One region of the Corynebacterium sp. ES2775-CONJ genome, then DNA from elsewhere that is predicted to be linked to it. Evidence: predicted binding sites of a transcription regulator. Region 1 holds the regulator's gene; the other holds the start of a gene.
The links. Region 1 encodes LexA, which represses DNA repair genes until DNA is damaged. Its sites were predicted from a motif close to CGAACANNTGTTCG; they were not measured.
Positions count from the first base shown of each region.

Region 2: a site for LexA is predicted at 3,985-3,998, ahead of NXT01_RS00155 (SAV_6107 family HEPN domain-containing protein). Genes of this name have one in related genera too.

Region 1 is NZ_JANUXT010000001.1:219,103-227,484, forward strand. Features, by position in the region: gene NXT01_RS00990 (hypothetical protein) at 1-1,279, shown strand, start outside; gene NXT01_RS00995 (HPr family phosphocarrier protein) at 1,321-1,584, opposite strand; gene NXT01_RS01000 (1-phosphofructokinase family hexose kinase) at 1,757-2,722, opposite strand; gene ptsP (phosphoenolpyruvate--protein phosphotransferase) at 3,117-4,802, shown strand; gene NXT01_RS01010 (DeoR/GlpR family DNA-binding transcription regulator) at 4,847-5,626, opposite strand; gene lexA (transcriptional repressor LexA) at 5,960-6,673, opposite strand; gene NXT01_RS01020 (hypothetical protein) at 7,052-7,417, shown strand; gene nrdR (transcriptional regulator NrdR) at 7,480-7,944, shown strand; gene hrpA (ATP-dependent RNA helicase HrpA) at 7,990-8,382, opposite strand, start outside.
Region 2 is NZ_JANUXT010000001.1:27,977-36,358, forward strand. Features, by position in the region: gene pknB (Stk1 family PASTA domain-containing Ser/Thr kinase) at 1-251, opposite strand, end outside; gene NXT01_RS00135 (Rv2175c family DNA-binding protein) at 326-694, shown strand; gene NXT01_RS00140 (alpha-(1->6)-mannopyranosyltransferase A) at 691-2,136, opposite strand; gene NXT01_RS00145 (polyprenyl synthetase family protein) at 2,145-3,215, opposite strand; gene NXT01_RS00150 (GNAT family N-acetyltransferase) at 3,374-3,919, opposite strand; gene NXT01_RS00155 (SAV_6107 family HEPN domain-containing protein) at 4,127-4,555, shown strand; gene NXT01_RS00160 (DUF3040 domain-containing protein) at 4,742-5,116, shown strand; gene mraZ (division/cell wall cluster transcriptional repressor MraZ) at 5,597-6,028, shown strand; gene rsmH (16S rRNA (cytosine(1402)-N(4))-methyltransferase RsmH) at 6,200-7,222, shown strand; gene NXT01_RS00175 (hypothetical protein) at 7,219-7,893, shown strand; gene NXT01_RS00180 (penicillin-binding protein 2) at 8,040-8,382, shown strand, end outside.

The sequences.
Region 1 (8,382 bases):
CCTCGACGAACACGCTCATGGTCTAGAGCAGCAATGGAATGGCGAACCTGAGCAATTTTTTATCCATGTGGACTTTTTCCGAGCCCTCAAACTGTCCTCGGGGCGCTCTATTGAGCGGGCGCGAGCGTTGGCTATTTTTGCCCGGAGATATCCCGAATTTGGAAATGAAACGAGTCTCGATCTCGTATTCGCAGCATTCCAAATCAGTATCAGTGATTTTATGGCACAACCCACCAAGGAAACAGCGGAGATCCTGTTACTGTGTTCCGAAGCTATCTCCCTGTGGGACACACTTTCGCAAGAATTCGCGCAATCTTTGGCAATCCGCAATTCCGTGGCGACAATCGCCAAAATGAGAACTCAGCTCTTCCTTGAGGAATTTCTTGAGGCTCAAGACGAGGAGATGATTGCCGAAAACCACATAGAGATTTCGGTCCTCAGACTGCATATGATGATCAGCGAAGCTGCGGAAATTGAGCTCGAGGCCAGCAATGAGTCTAATGCTTTAGTCGACGCCACGGATGAGTTCATTGGACTTATTGAGGAGACTGAAGTCTACGAGCCACTTATGATCAAAGTTCTCTACGACGTGAGTAACAAACTCATGAGCGAGGGATTCCTGCGCGCTGGGGCGCGCCTGGGAGCAGCGATTGAACCTTTACTCCGCGGTCATATGGATCTCATTCCGCCCATTTTCCATGCCCCCCTGCGGATGCTAATGATAAACAGTGCAATCATCTCCCGCGTCGACCTTCAACGCGCCTTAGGATTAATTGGGGAGATGCGTCTGGAATTAGAGATGGCAGAGTTCTCAGACGAGTTCTATTCCACATCCACTAATTTGGCAACCACTCAAGCCACCGAAATCCTCGATGATCTTGAGCTCGCTGTTTACTATCTGCTGATTAACACCGAAAACGAAGACGCGGTGACCGCCCAGGGCGTTAGCGCTGCAGAAATTCAGGTGATCAAAGGCCTCGACACAAAGCTTTCCAGCCTTGAGGAAGCACAACGTTTAAGAGACCGCGGAGCTTTTGAACCAGCCTTAGAAATCCTAGAACAGGGTGGGGCTCTCATGGGCGAGCAACGCATAGGCGGTTTGCAAACCTTGGGCGCGCAAGCGACCCAACTTCAAGGTGAGCTGCAAAAGGCTCGTGTCAGTCAAGGGAAAAAGGTGCCGAAGGTCGCAAAAAATACAATAACCGAGGGGGTAAAACGGAACTTCTTCAATAGGGAGCCTGCACTGCAGCTCTTGAGGAAATTCCTCAGGCGCAAATAAAAAACGCGGGCTCATAGTGACCCGCGTTTGTTCGATATGCCCTAGGCGTCGAGATCTTTTTCGATCAAGGCAGCGATTTTCTCTACGGCTTCAGGGTTTTCCGAAACAACCGTAACTTTGTCACCCTTCTCTGCGCCGAGGGCCATAATCATCAACGAGGACGCAGCGTCAGTTTCGTCATCGTCTTCGCCTTCAATGCTTAGGAAGATGTCCTCATCAAATTCACCAGCAGCCTCGGCAATGATGGAAGCAGGGCGGGCATGTAGGCCGACTGCGGAGCCGACAACAACGGTCTTAGAAGCCATAGGAATGGATCCTTTCAGTAAAAGTGGACGCATAACGTGCCCACCGGGTCATTAAACTCATTCTCTTGTATTAACTCAGAGCTATACGTAGCTGCGACGTTAGAAGTCGCAATTCAAGAGTCAAACTTGATTCTAGGCAATTATCGACGCTTGTGCTACCTAAGTGGGTCTTTTAAGTCCATTGGCTAATCTTTATGCGCTCCGGATGTACTCCAGCGGGGTCTGGTATCTCGGTCCCTGGCAAAGAAGCGGCGGCGCAGCCATAAGCGGTCGCCAAAGCTAGAGAGTCGGGGTAAGACAGCCCCCTAGTACGCCCCATGAGATAACCCGCCAGAGCGCAGTCACCCGCGCCGACCGTCGAGCGCACATTGATATGTGGCGCCTTAGCGAAAAATATGCCGCTTTCTGTAGCCAATATTGCTCCTGCTGCTCCGAGAGTGATCAATAGTTCCTTGACGCCGCGCTTGAGAATCTTCTGTGAAGACAAGATGATAGGTTCGATATTGTCGTCGAAGGCCTTTTTTTCCAGCATTTCCCCGGGTATTCCGATAATCTGGCCGAGTTCGAAACTATTGGGGGTGAGAAGGTCAGGCGCCGCTATCAGGAGGTTGTCGCTAACCGACTGCAAGGGAGCATCCGACGTATCAACAGCGATGTTGAGATGAGGGAATTCACCTTTGATAAGGGTGATGAGCTCCGTATAGAAAGACGGCGAGGTCCCAGGCGGCAGCGATCCGGCCAGTACCACCCAACTCGCATGATCAAGGGTGTTCAGCAGCAGGTCTACCAGTCGCAGTTGATCTCGCCTATTGAGGGATGCACCCTGGCCATTCAGCTTTGTCGTTATGCCCTTCGGGGAAGAAAGCGTGGTATTAACTCGTGTAGAACCTAAAGTTTCGAGGTTTCGGTAGGGGATCCCGGTCTGCCTGATGAGGGGGAGGAGCGGGTCAGATTTCGAACAAGGGAAAACTGCCAGAGTTCGGCGATCGGCCTTGAAGATAGCGTGGGATACGTTAATCCCTTTGCCTCCAGCTGAACTGAGTGACGTTTCCATGCGGTGCACTCCACCTGGACGCAGCTCGTCGTTTAGCAGAAAAGTTGTATCTATGCTCGGGTTGGTAGTGAGGGTGACGATCACAAAAATTACTGGCTTTCATCGAAGGCACCATGGCACAAAGCCGGGTTGCGCGTATGAAGAACAGGACAAAACGCTTTCCGTGTGGTGCTATGAGGGGCACCTGAACCGTTGCGGATCCCGCAACCTAGCTCATGGCTGAAATATCTCATAGTTGATACGGAGTTGATATCCAGCCATCGAAGCTAAGGTGCAGCTCAGTGACGCGCTGCTGAGAGGATAACAGGATCTTCCTTGAAGAGTAAGCCTTATTATTTTTAGATGTCAATTAAAACCCAACAAAGAGGGTGAGTTTTGACGCCCGAATGTGTGAATCGTATTGCTTTTTTGGGATTTTTGTGGTGTTCTGGGTTTGTTAGCTATGTAAAAGTGAGGATGAATTATATTGACAAGCGATGTGACTGGTAACACGAAATATAAAGGTACTGGTGTGGTAGGGGGTGTCCGCTACGCGAAGGCTGTATGGATCAGCGCCCGCCCCGAGCTGCCCAAAGAGTCTCCCCAGCTTGCCGAAGATCTTCGGGCGCCAGAGGTAGAGCGCTTCGCTGGAGCTGCCGATATTGTGGCCGGACGCCTACTCAGGCGCTCGGAGCATGCCGTGGGCGACGCCGCTGCTGTACTGAAGGCTACCGCAGGTATGGTAAACGACCGTGGCTGGCGCAAGCTAGTGACCAAGGGAATCAAGGGTGGACACACCGCGGAGTACGCTGTGATGGCTGCTACCGATAAATTTGTGTCCATGTTTGAAGCCGCTGGTGGTCTTATGGCCGAGCGCACCACGGACCTGAAGGATATTCGCGATCGTGTAATCGCGGAGCTTCGCGGTGAACCAGAGCCTGGGCTCCCCGATGTCGATGAGCGCGTGGTGCTATTCGCCGATGATCTTTCTCCAGCAGATACCGCGGCGCTTGATACTAAATACTTCGTCGGTTTAGTCACGGAATTAGGCGGTCCTACCTCTCATACTGCCATCATTGCACGCCAGCTCAACGTGCCGTGCATTGTCGCAGCTGGATCAGAAATCACCGATATCAAAGCCGGAACGCACGTACTGGTGGACGGTTACCTGGGAACTATCGAGGTAGAGCCTCATCCGGAGACTGCTCAAGCAGCAGAGCGCAAGTCGGATGAATTAGCTGAGTGGGTCTCCAAGTGGCGAGGTCCGGCACAAACCAAGGACGGCTATGCTGTTCAGCTGTTGGCCAATGTGCAAGACGGTAAAGCCGCTCGCATTGCAGCTGAGGAATCACAAGCTGAGGGAGTCGGTCTATTCCGAACTGAGTTGTGTTTCCTGAATGCCACCGAAGAACCAAGTGTTGATGAGCAAGCCGACATTTACCGAAAGGTCCTCGAACAGTTCCCGGACTCCAAAGTAGTTGTACGCACCTTGGATGCTGGTTCTGATAAGCCTATAGCTTTTGCATCCCTTATTGACGAGACTAACCCAGCTCTGGGCGTTCGTGGTTTGCGCATCGCCTTGTCTAATGAATCACTGATGACCCGTCAGCTCGACGCTATTGCACAAGCTGCTCGTGAACTAGGCCGTGACGAGTCCGCTCCGACGTGGGTAATGGCTCCAATGGTAGCCACAACTCGAGAGGCCAAGTGGTTCTCAGATTTGTGCCGCGAGCGTGGCCTCGTCGCAGGTGCCATGATTGAGGTTCCGGCGGCTGCCCTTATGGCAGATAAAATCATGCAGTATCTAGACTTCGTCTCCATTGGCACCAATGATCTGACACAGTATACGATGGCCGCCGACAGGTTGTCTCCTCAGCTCGCCTATCTCACGGATCCATGGCAGCCAGCCGTGCTGCGTTTGATCGATCTCACGTGCAAGGAAGGCCAGCGGACGAATACCGCTGTTGGCGTTTGCGGTGAGGCAGCAGCAGATCCCATGCTTGCATGCGTGCTCACCGGTTTAGGTGTGAACTCGCTATCAACCGCTGCGACAGCTATCGCCGGAGTGGGTGCACAGCTAGCAGCCGTTGATTTTGAGACCTGCCAGAGAGCTGCTCAGGCTGCTCTCCACGCAGACGGTGCTAAGGATGCCCGCGCCAAGGTGCGTGACATCCTCGAAGGTTAGAACTAATCCCGCTAGTAGCTATGACTAGCGGGATATTTTTGTGCCTAGTCTGCGATTACTACCTCTATATTGTTTTCCTTCAGTGCTTTTACAAAGGATTCGGGGGCATTGGAATCAGTGATGATAACATCGATATCTGCAATCGAACCAAAGCTCACGAGATAATCTGTACCCATTTTAGTCGAGTCGCACAGGACGACGATCTTGCGTGCATTGGTGATCATGGCGGATTTAATAGCAGCCTCTTGCGCGTCCGCTGTCGAGAGACCGTGATCAAGCGTGAGGGCATTAGTCCCTATAAACGCAACCTCAGCACGCAGCAGTGCGAGGGTTCTTAGTGCGGTATCACCGACAACTGCCTGGGTAATTGAGCGAACGCTGCCTCCGAGTAGCTGGATTTCGTCGAGACCTGAATTGGCCAAATTAAGAGCAATGGACAAAGAATTAGTGACGATCGCCCATTGCTTGGCTTGGGGTTGTAGCGCGATGATATCTGCCAGGGCTGCTGTTGTTGTACCGGCATCAAGGAATATTCCTCCCTGTGAAGGCGGAAGGAATCTGACCGCTGCTTGTGCGATGGAATTTTTTGCCCCCGAGGCGGAACGGGCTCGGGTATCGAGGGGATATTCAGTGGTTTGAAAAGTCTGGTTCGCCACCGCGCCTCCGTGGACCCGGTGGACGACACCCTCGCGATCTAAAACCGCAAGATCACGTCTGATTGTCTCGGCAGTGACATTAAAGCGTGCGGCTAATTCGGTGACGTTAACTCGTCCTTCCACAGCGGTAAGAGAAGCAATTTGGCGGCGGCGTTCTTCTGAATACATGGTCTCAATCACTCCTCATATTGCCCCGAGCATGTGCGGCGGGTGCCCTAGAAACGGGCATAGGCCTGCGAGAAATAATGCCCGTTTTCTTTTTGTTTGGAAAATTCCTCCCTTTATTCTTGCATGTTTATGTGGGGAAAATCAGAAGTGGCCGTGCGATCACGACCTAAAAACCACACCTATACCTCTACGAGGCCGCTCAAATTGACTCATCTAGCTGGGGAAAAACTGATAAACACACTAGTTCTTTGTTTATGTTGTTTCCTGTGATTTCACTGACAATTCCGTTTCGGGGGTAATGTTTGTACCCCCGCAGGGTTCGGGCGGTAGTTCCTAAAAGGTGCGAAATACCGAGACGACCTTTCCCAAGATTTCGGTTTCGGGAGTTGCGGGGATGGGGTCGAAGACTGGGTTGTGTGGCAGCAGCCAGATGCCGGTTCGATCTTTTCTGAACTCCTTGACCGTAGCTTCCCCATCGATCATAGCCGCCACAAACTCGCCGTTATTGGCAACAGGCTGAGATCGGATGATGATATAGTCGCCGTCCAGTATTCCGGCGTCTTGCATGGACTCGCCAACGACCTGGAGCATGAAGAGGTCGCCATCACCTACAAAATCTTTGGGGACAGGGTAGTAGGTGTCGATATTTTCCTCGGCTAGAATCGGGTTGCCTGCCGCAATCGCCCCGACGAGCGGTATATAGGAAGTATGTGCACGATCACTCTCGTCTTGAACACTGATGGGTTGAGAATCCTTCTTGGCGGCAGTGCGCTGTGGAGAGAGGTTGACCTTGATATCAACAGCACGCGGCTTATTTGCATCCCTTTTTATATAGCCCTTGCGCTCGAGCTCTCTGAGTTGATAGGCAACAGAGGAAGTGGACTGCAAGCCAGTGGCATCCCCAATTTCTCGGATGCTGGGCGGGTAGCCGCGCAGAACCAGAGCGTCGTTGATGACTTGGAGGATGGTCTCCTGGCGCTTTGATAATTTCTCCCGAGCTAGAGTGCCAGAAATTTTGGTTGCGTCGGAGGTCTTCTTGGAGGCCATAATGCGCTTTCCTTGAGTGGGTTGGTCCTCGCGAGTTGACTCGCCAAGGTATTCGATTATTTAGTTTAGGGCACCGTGTTCGATTGTGCGAGTTTAGATGTAAAGAACTCCGAATTATTAGAACGCACTTACTATTTGCGCGATAGTGTTCGAAAAATCTTCGCCCACCCAAGGCGTTCCTGAGCAGCAAAAAAATGAGATTTCACACTTGTATATTGACATATCTCTCGAACATGAGCATAATTCGAACATAGTTGCTAAATGGATAGTATTGAGCCCCGCTTTGGATCTGTGGGGACGTTAAATTCGAACATAACTGTTAGAAATAGATCATGAGTCCAGACCCGGTGATTTTAGCGAGATATAAGGAGCCACACCATGACGATATTAGAACCATTGAACAAGGCAGATGCTGTTATGGTTCCTCCGGCTGAGGTTTGGGATGGAGGAGCTATTCGATCGCTCACGCATAGTAGTAGCGGACCTCGTTATATACGCACGTTGTCTTATTCGCTCGTATCCAACCCCTTCGAGCATGAGCCGCAGCGCGGTACAACCTATCCGGAGATAGTTTCTCACGACGAAGGTGATAGCGCTTGGAAAAATTATATTGCGGGTGGCATCTTTGGTCTTTTCATATTCTTCGGACTGCTCGTCGCTAACGACGAGGGGGCTAGTAGCCAACCCGACGGGGAAAGTGCATATGCCGTCGCTTCCTATTCCTCGATTCCGCTGGGTGGTTAAATCGGGGCGGTCTATGATGTAGGTAAATATCGCTTTTTATCCGAAAAGGTATGAGTACGACTATGCACTGCCCCTTCTGTCAATATGAGCAATCAAAAGTGATCGACTCTCGGGTCGCCGAATCTGGTGCGGCGATTCGACGCCGGCGCGAGTGCATGTCGTGTGGCGGGCGCTTTACCACGGTAGAAAAAGCTCAACTACTCGTGATGAAGCGGAACGGCCTCACTGAACCCTTTAGTAGGGAAAAGGTGATTGTTGGAGTTCGAAGAGCATGCCAGGGGCGCGATGTGGGCGATGATGCTTTGAAGCTTCTTGCGCAGCAAGTGGAGGCCACTGTCCGGTCGCACGGTTCCTCGCAGATTCACGCCAATGATATTGGTTTGGCTATTCTCGATCCACTGCGAGAACTCGATGAGGTGGCCTATCTTCGATTTGCTTCGGTTTATAAATCGTTCGAATCAGCTGCCGACTTTGAGGCTGAGATTCGCCTGATGCATCGCCGCGAGCGCGAGGCTGAAAACAACTAAAAAGATCCAAGGGATGGAGGGAGTATGCCCCCATCCCTTTTAAATTTATGTCAGGCGAGTGATAGCTTTACTAATTTTTGCTTCTGAGACCTTTTCCGCTGTGCCTAATCGCTGAGCAAAGAAACTGACGCGTAACTCCTGGATGAGCCACTGAATATCTTTGACCTCACGTGACCGTCGCCGCGCTGGGGGGAGGTTCTCGATGCGAAGTGATAACTGATCTTCAAGCTTTTCAATTCGATGCTGATACTCTGCATCTCGATCGGGGTTGGCCGCCATATCATCGAGCCGATATTGCATGGCTTTGAGATACCGGGGAAGGTGTCGCAGACGTCTTATCCCATAAATCGTTAGCGCTTGTGCTGGTAGCAAGAACGCTAATTGCTTCCTCATATCCTCGATGGCCTCGCCGGTCCAGTTGTGTAGCTCTGCAGAAAC
Region 2 (8,382 bases), 190 kb from region 1:
TGCCCCTGCGAGGAGAAATCATAGACGCCGACAAGGTTAGGGTGGTTGATGCGCGCCATCGCCTGGGCTTCGCGGTGGAACCGCTGTCTAAAGACAGGGTCGTTAACGTAGCGTTCGTTCATGACCTTGGCGGCCACGCGCCGACCCAGGCGGGTATCGAGGCAGCGGTAAACCGTGGACATTCCACCTTTCGCAATCGGTGCTTCGATTTTGTACCGGTCTTCGAGGATATCGCCAACGTTTAACTGCATGCTTTCGATTATTCCCTAAAACCTCGGAGTTGCGGAAACTGCGTCAGTGAGAAAAGTCTTGGTATGTTAGCTGTGTGAGTAGTGAAAAAGTTTCAGCTTCGATAATCCCCGCCGATACCGAATTGCTAACAGTGGTTGAATATGCCCAGCGCTTGGGTGTTGCAGTGACCCGAGTATTCGATATGTTGGGCGAGCATAGGCTCATCTGTGTATACGATGGTGCGATCAAAAAAATTCCGGCCGATTTCCTTTCCGCGAAGGGAACAACCAATAAATTCGTCCCAGGTCTTATCGCCCTACTCTCGGACGGTGGCTATACCGATACCGAAATTTTTACCTATCTCTACACTGACGATGACTCCCTTCCTGGTCGTCCTATAGATGCCCTCCACGGGCATCTAGCGCGCGAAGTTATGCGGCGCGCACAGGCTATGGGTCTCTAGATTCTTATAAGCCGTGCTGCGCTGACGGCTACCAGGGCGCAACAGATGACCCAGATCGGATTATAGAGTTGGTGATTGCCCGAACCGGTAAAGCTGGCCGCAATGAAGATGCTGCAAGCTGCGAGTGCCCGGATGAGTAAAGGCCTCTCGCGTAGTCCAACTACCACCGCGCTCAATGGCAGAATACTGGCGTAGTACCACGGTAATACCACTGCATTAAAGCTCAAGACCACGATATACATGACAGCCATAGCGGCCACCGGTTTCGTGCGACCCCACCACCAACAGAGGAGATACCCTCCGACCATGATGACAGCACCCATCTGGCGCATCACTGCCAGAACCTCGTTATACGGGAAGGGCTCGATAAATAGTGACCCAATAACCGCGATCTGGTCACTGATAAGGGTAGGGACGGACAGCGAATTTATAACCTTGGAATTACCCGTGAGCGCTTGGATCCATCCATAGGAAGCACCCGAAGCGGTGGTGATTAACGCTAGAACGGCTACACTAAGAAGTGCTCCGATTGTTGCGTGCAAGAAAAAGGCGCGCACCCGAGCAGCTGTTGAGTTGTGGCGATTGACCGCGATCCAGATCACAAAAGGTAGGACAAAACCCGCCGTTGCCTTTAGCGACATCGCTAATGCAATGAGCACAATACCGCTATAGAATCCCCCAATATTGGGAAAGCGGTAGATGCTCACGAGGCCGACCATCACCAGACCTACCATGATGGCCTCATTATGCAGGCCACCAATAAGATGGATGAGCATGACAGGATTGAGCACGCCTATCCACAGCGCAAAACTTCTGTCTACACCGAATATCAGCGCCAGCCGAACCACACCATAAGCTATGAGTGCACACCCGATCAGCATGACGGCTTTTATGAGGTAGACACCTATGAGCACCTGATCGCCCGCTAGAATCGTGATTCCCTTGCTCAACCATAAATGCAATGGCCCATATGGGGTAGTGGTATTACGCCAATCATGGGAGACCTCGAAGAGGTAATTATTGGGATTAACAGCGGGGCCTTGGGTGTAGGCGTCGAAACCGTCGCGCAACAGAGTACCTTGCATGAGGTAGGAGTAGACATCACGCGACATAAGGGGAGCTGCTGGAATGAGAGGCACCACCCACCACAGCATAACCTTACGCATAAAGGAATAACTTGGTAGGCAGAGTCCGAGAAGAACCCACGCCGCTATCAGACCCATGGTGCCCACCCACACCGCGGTATTAGACAACGTTGCTCCGTGACCAAAGCTGAGAAATTCCCAACCGAGACGCTTGAGTAGCCCGTCGCGCCGCTGGATTGCACCGCCACCAAAAGAACCTAGAGTAAGCAGGAGAGCAGAGACTGAGCCGAGGATGAGGCCAGCGCGGGCGGGGGAAAGCTGGGTGATGTGCGAATAAAAAGGTGAGCTGGCAGGCATATCAGTGGCTAAAGGGCACGCGCCGTGGCCTGGGAGGCAATCTGCGAGAGTAACTCAAATACTTCTGGCTTCAGGTTAAGCTGCTCCAGATAGTGAAGTCCTTGTGAGACCATCGTGTCAATTCGCTCTTCGATTGCTTCATCGGCCCCTGTGCTTTTGATATCGGCCGTTAGCTGGCTAATAGCTGCAGCGTCCACGACGTTGCCTATACCAGCTCGAATCCGCTTTTTAGTTGCGGGATCAGCAAGTTTGAGCGCAGTGGCGAGAAGTACCGTTCGTTTACCCTCGCGCAGATCGTCGCCTGCTGGTTTGCCGGTAACCTCAGGATCCCCGAAGACCCCCAATTGATCGTCTCGGAGTTGGAAAGCTATACCGATTTCCCTACCAAAGTGTCGCAAACCGGTGATTCGTTCGGCCGAGGCATCACCGAGTGCAGCTCCGATATGTAAGGGGCGCTCGATGGTATAGGCGGCGGTTTTGAAACGATTGACATTATTGGCTAGGGCGAGATCTTCGCTTGAGCTAGCCTCTAGCGCGATATCAAGTAATTGGCCGCCGATAACCTCCGTTCGCATTCCGCGCCATGCCGGTAGGGCTCTGGTGATGGCAGCGGGGCTTAACCCAGAGGAGTGGAACATATCGTCGGCCCAAACGAGCCCGAGATCGCCCATGAGGATGGCGACTGATTCTCCAAAGTGAGCGCTATCGCGAGACCAGCCGCGCTGTCGGTGTGTGGATTCGATGAGGCGGTGAAAGGTGGGATTGCCGCGTCTCGTATCAGAAGAATCGATAATATCGTCGTGGATGAGAGCACAGGCCTGAATAAATTCAAGCGAAGATATGGCAGTGATAACAGCTTCGACGTCTTCACACTCATGACCAGCTGCCACATAACCTGCCCAGGCGCACAGAGGTCGCATCCTTTTCCCGCCGCTTAGGACAAATGTTTCCAGTTTCCCTACAGCCTCCGAGACAGGGTCTCCGATAGTAGCAATAGCTTCGCGCTGCTCGCTAAAGAAGCGGCGGAGCTTATCTTCAACACGAGCTGGTAGATCCTCGATTGCAGGGTACTGATTCATGATTCCTCGCGCGGGTGAATGAGTTCGAATTATTAACGTATTGCGGCGGATGTCACCAAGTCTTCCTGACTAGTTTACGGTATATCCGCTACCGCGCAGCATTTTTTTAAGCAGCGCACTCTCATCAGGTCTGTAGTGAGCTGAGCGCCTGCACTGGCTTAGGGGCGCAGTTGCTTAGAGAGGATGGCAAAGGGGCGGGCATCGCCGCGAAAGTGAAAATCGCGAAGTACATCTTGAAAGCCAAAGTTCCTATACAGGTGGAAGGCTGCATTCTCTTCTGCGTTCACTTCGGGAGTAGATAGTATCGCGTACTCACAGTCCACCTTGTGCAGTAGCTGTTGGAGGAGGGAGTGGCCGATCCCCAGTCCTTGGAGTCGGGGTTCGACGTGAATTTCGGAAATAGTGAAATAATCTCCTAGCACCTCTAAGCGGTGTGACCCATGCTCACGCAAACCGCGCCGAATTTCTTGGTCCCACCACTGGTGGCGGGCTCCGCGGTGGCCAAAACAAAAGCCCAAAAGGTGGCTGGCATCATGCGCGATAACTGATTGAAAATCTTTTTCGAGGGAGGCAATCCGCCACGCTTTCATCGCTGTGTTGTGCACGTCTGTGCCATAACTCATCGCACGGATATAAATACTGACCAGTTGGGGACAGAGCACCGAGAATTCATAAGGGCTCAGGCGTGAGTAGAAGATAGGCACCCTTGTATGGAACCACGTTTTTAAGCAGATAACTTTGTTTAGCGGAAAATACCCCTTCTCATTTTAGAACATATGTTCTAAAATGAGAAGTGTGTAGTCCACCTCATTCGATAATCTGAGCTACAACAAGCAAATCTTCGTTCTAAAAAGGCATAAGCCCCCTGAGTCTCGTCGCTCGAAAGGCGTGAATGATTAAGGAGAAAGATAATGGGAGTCGTCGTTTCGGCTAGTACACGTTTTCAGGCTGGTCAGGGGAGTGCCGCGGGTTTCTTAAACCGTGCTCAGGTGCTCACCCGTGAGGCGGTGCAGGCTCGCGACCACGGTCGTCTCGATATCGCCTTAGAATATGCATACCTGGCATCCATTAAGGTTGCGGCTGCGTGGGTGTCCTGTACCGTCGTGGCGAAGCGTAAACGGAAGCCGCGTTCAGTTTTTGCTCAGTTAGCTATGGTGGGCGGCGAGGCTACGCAGTGGGCGCAGCGTATCGGAGCCTTTTCGCAATTGCGTAGCCGATCTCTATCGGGATTGGAGTGCCAGCTAACCGTGGAGGTCTTAGATGAGCTCATCGAGCTCGTGGCCGAGTTTTATAACGAGGTGGATCGGATTACCGTGGTCTCCTACCCAGCGGCTTCTTAGATGGGGGTGACGTGGCTAGAAAAGTGTTCGCTAAGGGAACTTTCGCTTCGGGGTGGCCGTTGTAGTACTAAGAAGGCATAATCTTTGCTATGTCGAGAGCGGTTTCATGCAGCTCCTCCCGATAAAAAGGCATTATGCTGGTTGTATTCACAATATATCGCTGCATTGCGTACCAAGGGAGGCGCCGTGTCACTTTCCGAGCACGAGCAAGAATTACTCAAGGAGATCGAACGGTCGTTGCTGGCGGAGGATCCACATTTCGGTAAGTCGGTCCCGCGAGGCGAAGCTCATAGCGCGCTGAGCTTCAGGGGCTTTGCAGTTATCGTCATTGGCCTTGTGATGTTGGTCGGTGGGGTAGCACTTAGTCAAATCTCCCTATGGCTGGTTGCCCTCAGTATTGTCGGCTTTGTGGTGATGGTGGCTGGCGCTATCTGGATGCTCAGTGGAGATGGTGCTTCTAGTGGTTTAACGAAGAGAGAGAAAACCCTACCACGGCCGGTCAAAGACGACGGCTTGGGGTCGCGTATGGAAGAGAATTTCCGCAAACGCTTCGAAAAATAAACGCTTTTTATCTCAGCCCTCAAGAGAAATCTTGGGGGTTTTTATTGTGCTCCCCACTTCCCCCCACCATCAATGGCTGGGTTTTAAATTTTTTGGATAGTGCTGGAATGGTTCTCGGTTAAGTTGTGGATGATGGTGCAGTTCGCCACAGAAATATGAGGTTTTTGAGGACTGCTGTTAAGTCTTGTGAATGATGGGTGTGTCTTATACTAGCGGTGTACAACGATACCAATGGGGGAGAATCCAGGGGTGAACTGGCTATAGCTAAAATTTTGCCCCACTCATATCTGCGCAGGTAAAAGCATTTTTTGCGCGCAAGAAAAGGGTGGATTCAATGTTTGGCTACAAAAAGTGGGGGATTGTGGGGTAGAGTGGGGCACGTAGTAAACGGGAAACCTTCGCAGATAAGTGGAGGACACACGATTACTGCCCCTTGATTGTCAACCGAGGCTTGGAAAAGAAAGGTGGGTGCCTGCATCCATGTTTCTGGGAACTTATACCCCCAAGCTGGACGATAAGGGCCGCCTGACTCTTCCGGCAAAATTTCGAGAGGAATTAGCCGGCGGTCTCATGGTGACCAAAGGGCAAGACCATTCCCTGGCGGTCTACCCGAAGGATGAATTTGTCAAACGCGCTCGCAAAGCGGCAGAAGTTTCGCGAACGAATCCTGAGGCACGCGCCTTTATCCGTAACCTCGCAGCAAGTGCGGATGAACAAAGGCCAGATGGTCAAGGACGCATCACTTTATCGGCTCCGCACCGTGAGTATGCGGGTCTTGTGAAGGAATGTGTGGTCATAGGATCCATGGATTTCCTTGAAATCTGGGACGCCGAGGCCTGGGCAACGTACCAAGAAGAAACTGAAGCAGCCTTCGCAGCTGCCGATGGTGATATCTTGGGCGGTTTGCTCTAACGCTGCATCGAGTACGCGGAGTGTACATATGAACTCCATTCTTGATCGTCGTTCTGGTGTACTTCCCCGACATCAGAGCCTGGATCTAATCCAGTGGATGAAGAATGGGGCTCTATGTATACCCCACCAACTCGACTGGCATGACGAAGAGTTCAAGGGAAAGAGACGCTTGTGGTTGACAGCACTACTCAGTTTGATCACACCGCGGCCAATCACGGCCACATACCGGTTATGCGAGACAGGATCGTTGAACTTCTCAGTCCCGCTGTCGAGCTCATGGGCGATAACGCCGTCATTATTGATGGCACCCTAGGTGCTGGAGGGCACAGCGAATCCCTTCTGAACACCTTTACAAGCGTGCATATTATCGGCCTCGACCGAGATGAGCGGGCCCTAGACCAGGCCCGTGAGCGTTTAAAACCCTTTGGCTCTAGGTTTATCGCCTTCAATACTCGCTTCGATCGCTTCCTGCCTCTCTTAAGAGCCTCCGATGCCCCTGGGTGTACCTTATTAAAAGAATTCGGACTCACGGGTGCTCTTTTTGACCTGGGAGTGTCATCGATGCAGCTTGATCAGATTGAGCGAGGCTTTGCCTACCGAGTCGATGCACCCCTCGATATGCGTATGGATGGCAATGACGGGCTCACCGCCGCCGATATTCTCAATACTTACTCCCACGGCGACTTGGCACGTCTGCTCAAGACCTACGGCGAAGAACGCTTCGCTGGAAAGATCGCTACGGCCATCGTGAAGGAACGCGAGAAAGCACCATTTGTTACCTCGGCGCGCCTAGTCGAACTTCTCTATGCCACTATTCCCGCCGCGACTCGCCGCACTGGTGGTCACCCCGCAAAAAGGACATTCCAGGCCCTACGCATTGAGGTGAACAAGGAGCTCGAAGCCATCGAGAATGTACTTCCCGTCATCACTGATCTTTTAGCTCCAGGCGGGCGATGTATCTTTATGGCCTATCAGTCTCTTGAGGACAAGATCGTGAAGAATTACTTCAAAAAAATTACGGCGGACACTACACCCTTGGGGCTACCGGTTCATTTGCCTGATGATTCTCCTCGCTTCAAACTTCTGACCCGGGGAGCGGAGAAAGCTTCTGCTACTGAAATTGATACCAATCCGCGTTCCGCCCCTGTTCGGGTTCGGGCTGTGCAAGCAATAAAAGAAGGCATAGGATCATGAATGCAACGACCATCGAGCCCCGCAAGCGCACTGGTCAGTCTCGCGACTTAAGCAAGGGGTCTATGCAGAGCTCTCGACTTAGCACGCTAGCACCTCCTCAGCGCCCCGTGGTTACCCGCACGGTGACTGCCCCTCAAAGGCGCTTCCAACATAAGAGTGGCTCAAAGCAACAGTTCACACACCGTGGTCGCCGAATCGAACGCCCGCAAGCTAATCGACGCGCGGTGTATACGGTTGTAGGCTTCACCCTCCTCATTCTGCTCGGTTTCCTGGCCGCCTCAATTGTCTCTGGTGTGACCACCCAACAAGCCTTCAGGATCACCGAGCTAAGGATCGCGCAGCAGACTTTGGATAACCAGCTCGAGACGCTCAATAGAGACGTGGAGCGAGCCGCAGCGACAGGTCAAATTGCCCGCCAAGCACAGCGCTATGGCATGGTGATTCCAGATCAGCCAGGTGTCTTAGTGCGCAATCCCGATGGCACCGTAGTCGAACAGCGACCCCCTAGTGATCGCACGCGCCCGATCACCGATATCAACGATGAGTATATGACGTCTAATATCCCCACCAGCGATCCGCTCCACACACAGGGTACGATGGATCAACAGACTACGGCGCCCATCGAGGGTCCCGTGGTGGCAGATATCGCTCCCTATACTGCAGGGAACTAGAGTATTTCGAGGTTCTATAAGCCGTGGATAAGCCGAGATCTCAGCGACCGGGACGAGAGGATAGCTCGTCCCGGCTTCGCGGTTACCCGAATCTAGCGCCCGAACGACCTCAGAAAGCGCCACAAAAGACTGCCCCACAAAAAGCAATGCGCCAGCGGATCGCTCTAGTGCGAGTATTAACCGTCGTGATCGCGGTCGTTCTTATCGGGCGAATGGCTTTTATCGATATCGCTTGGGGACCGGAACTAGCCGCCCGCGCCGAACAGCAGCGCACCCGAGTATTCGAGGATCATGCAAAGCGCGGGGAGATTGTTGATAGACAAGGTAAAAAACTCGCATTCACCATGCGATCGAGTATGTTAAGCGTTCACCCGAATCTATTGCGCGACGAGCTTCCCTATGTGATCAAAATGGATCTGATCAAAGAAGGCAAGTGGGGCAGCATAGCCGTTAAAGATCGCGATAGCGTCCTTGAGGGCCTCGTCGATA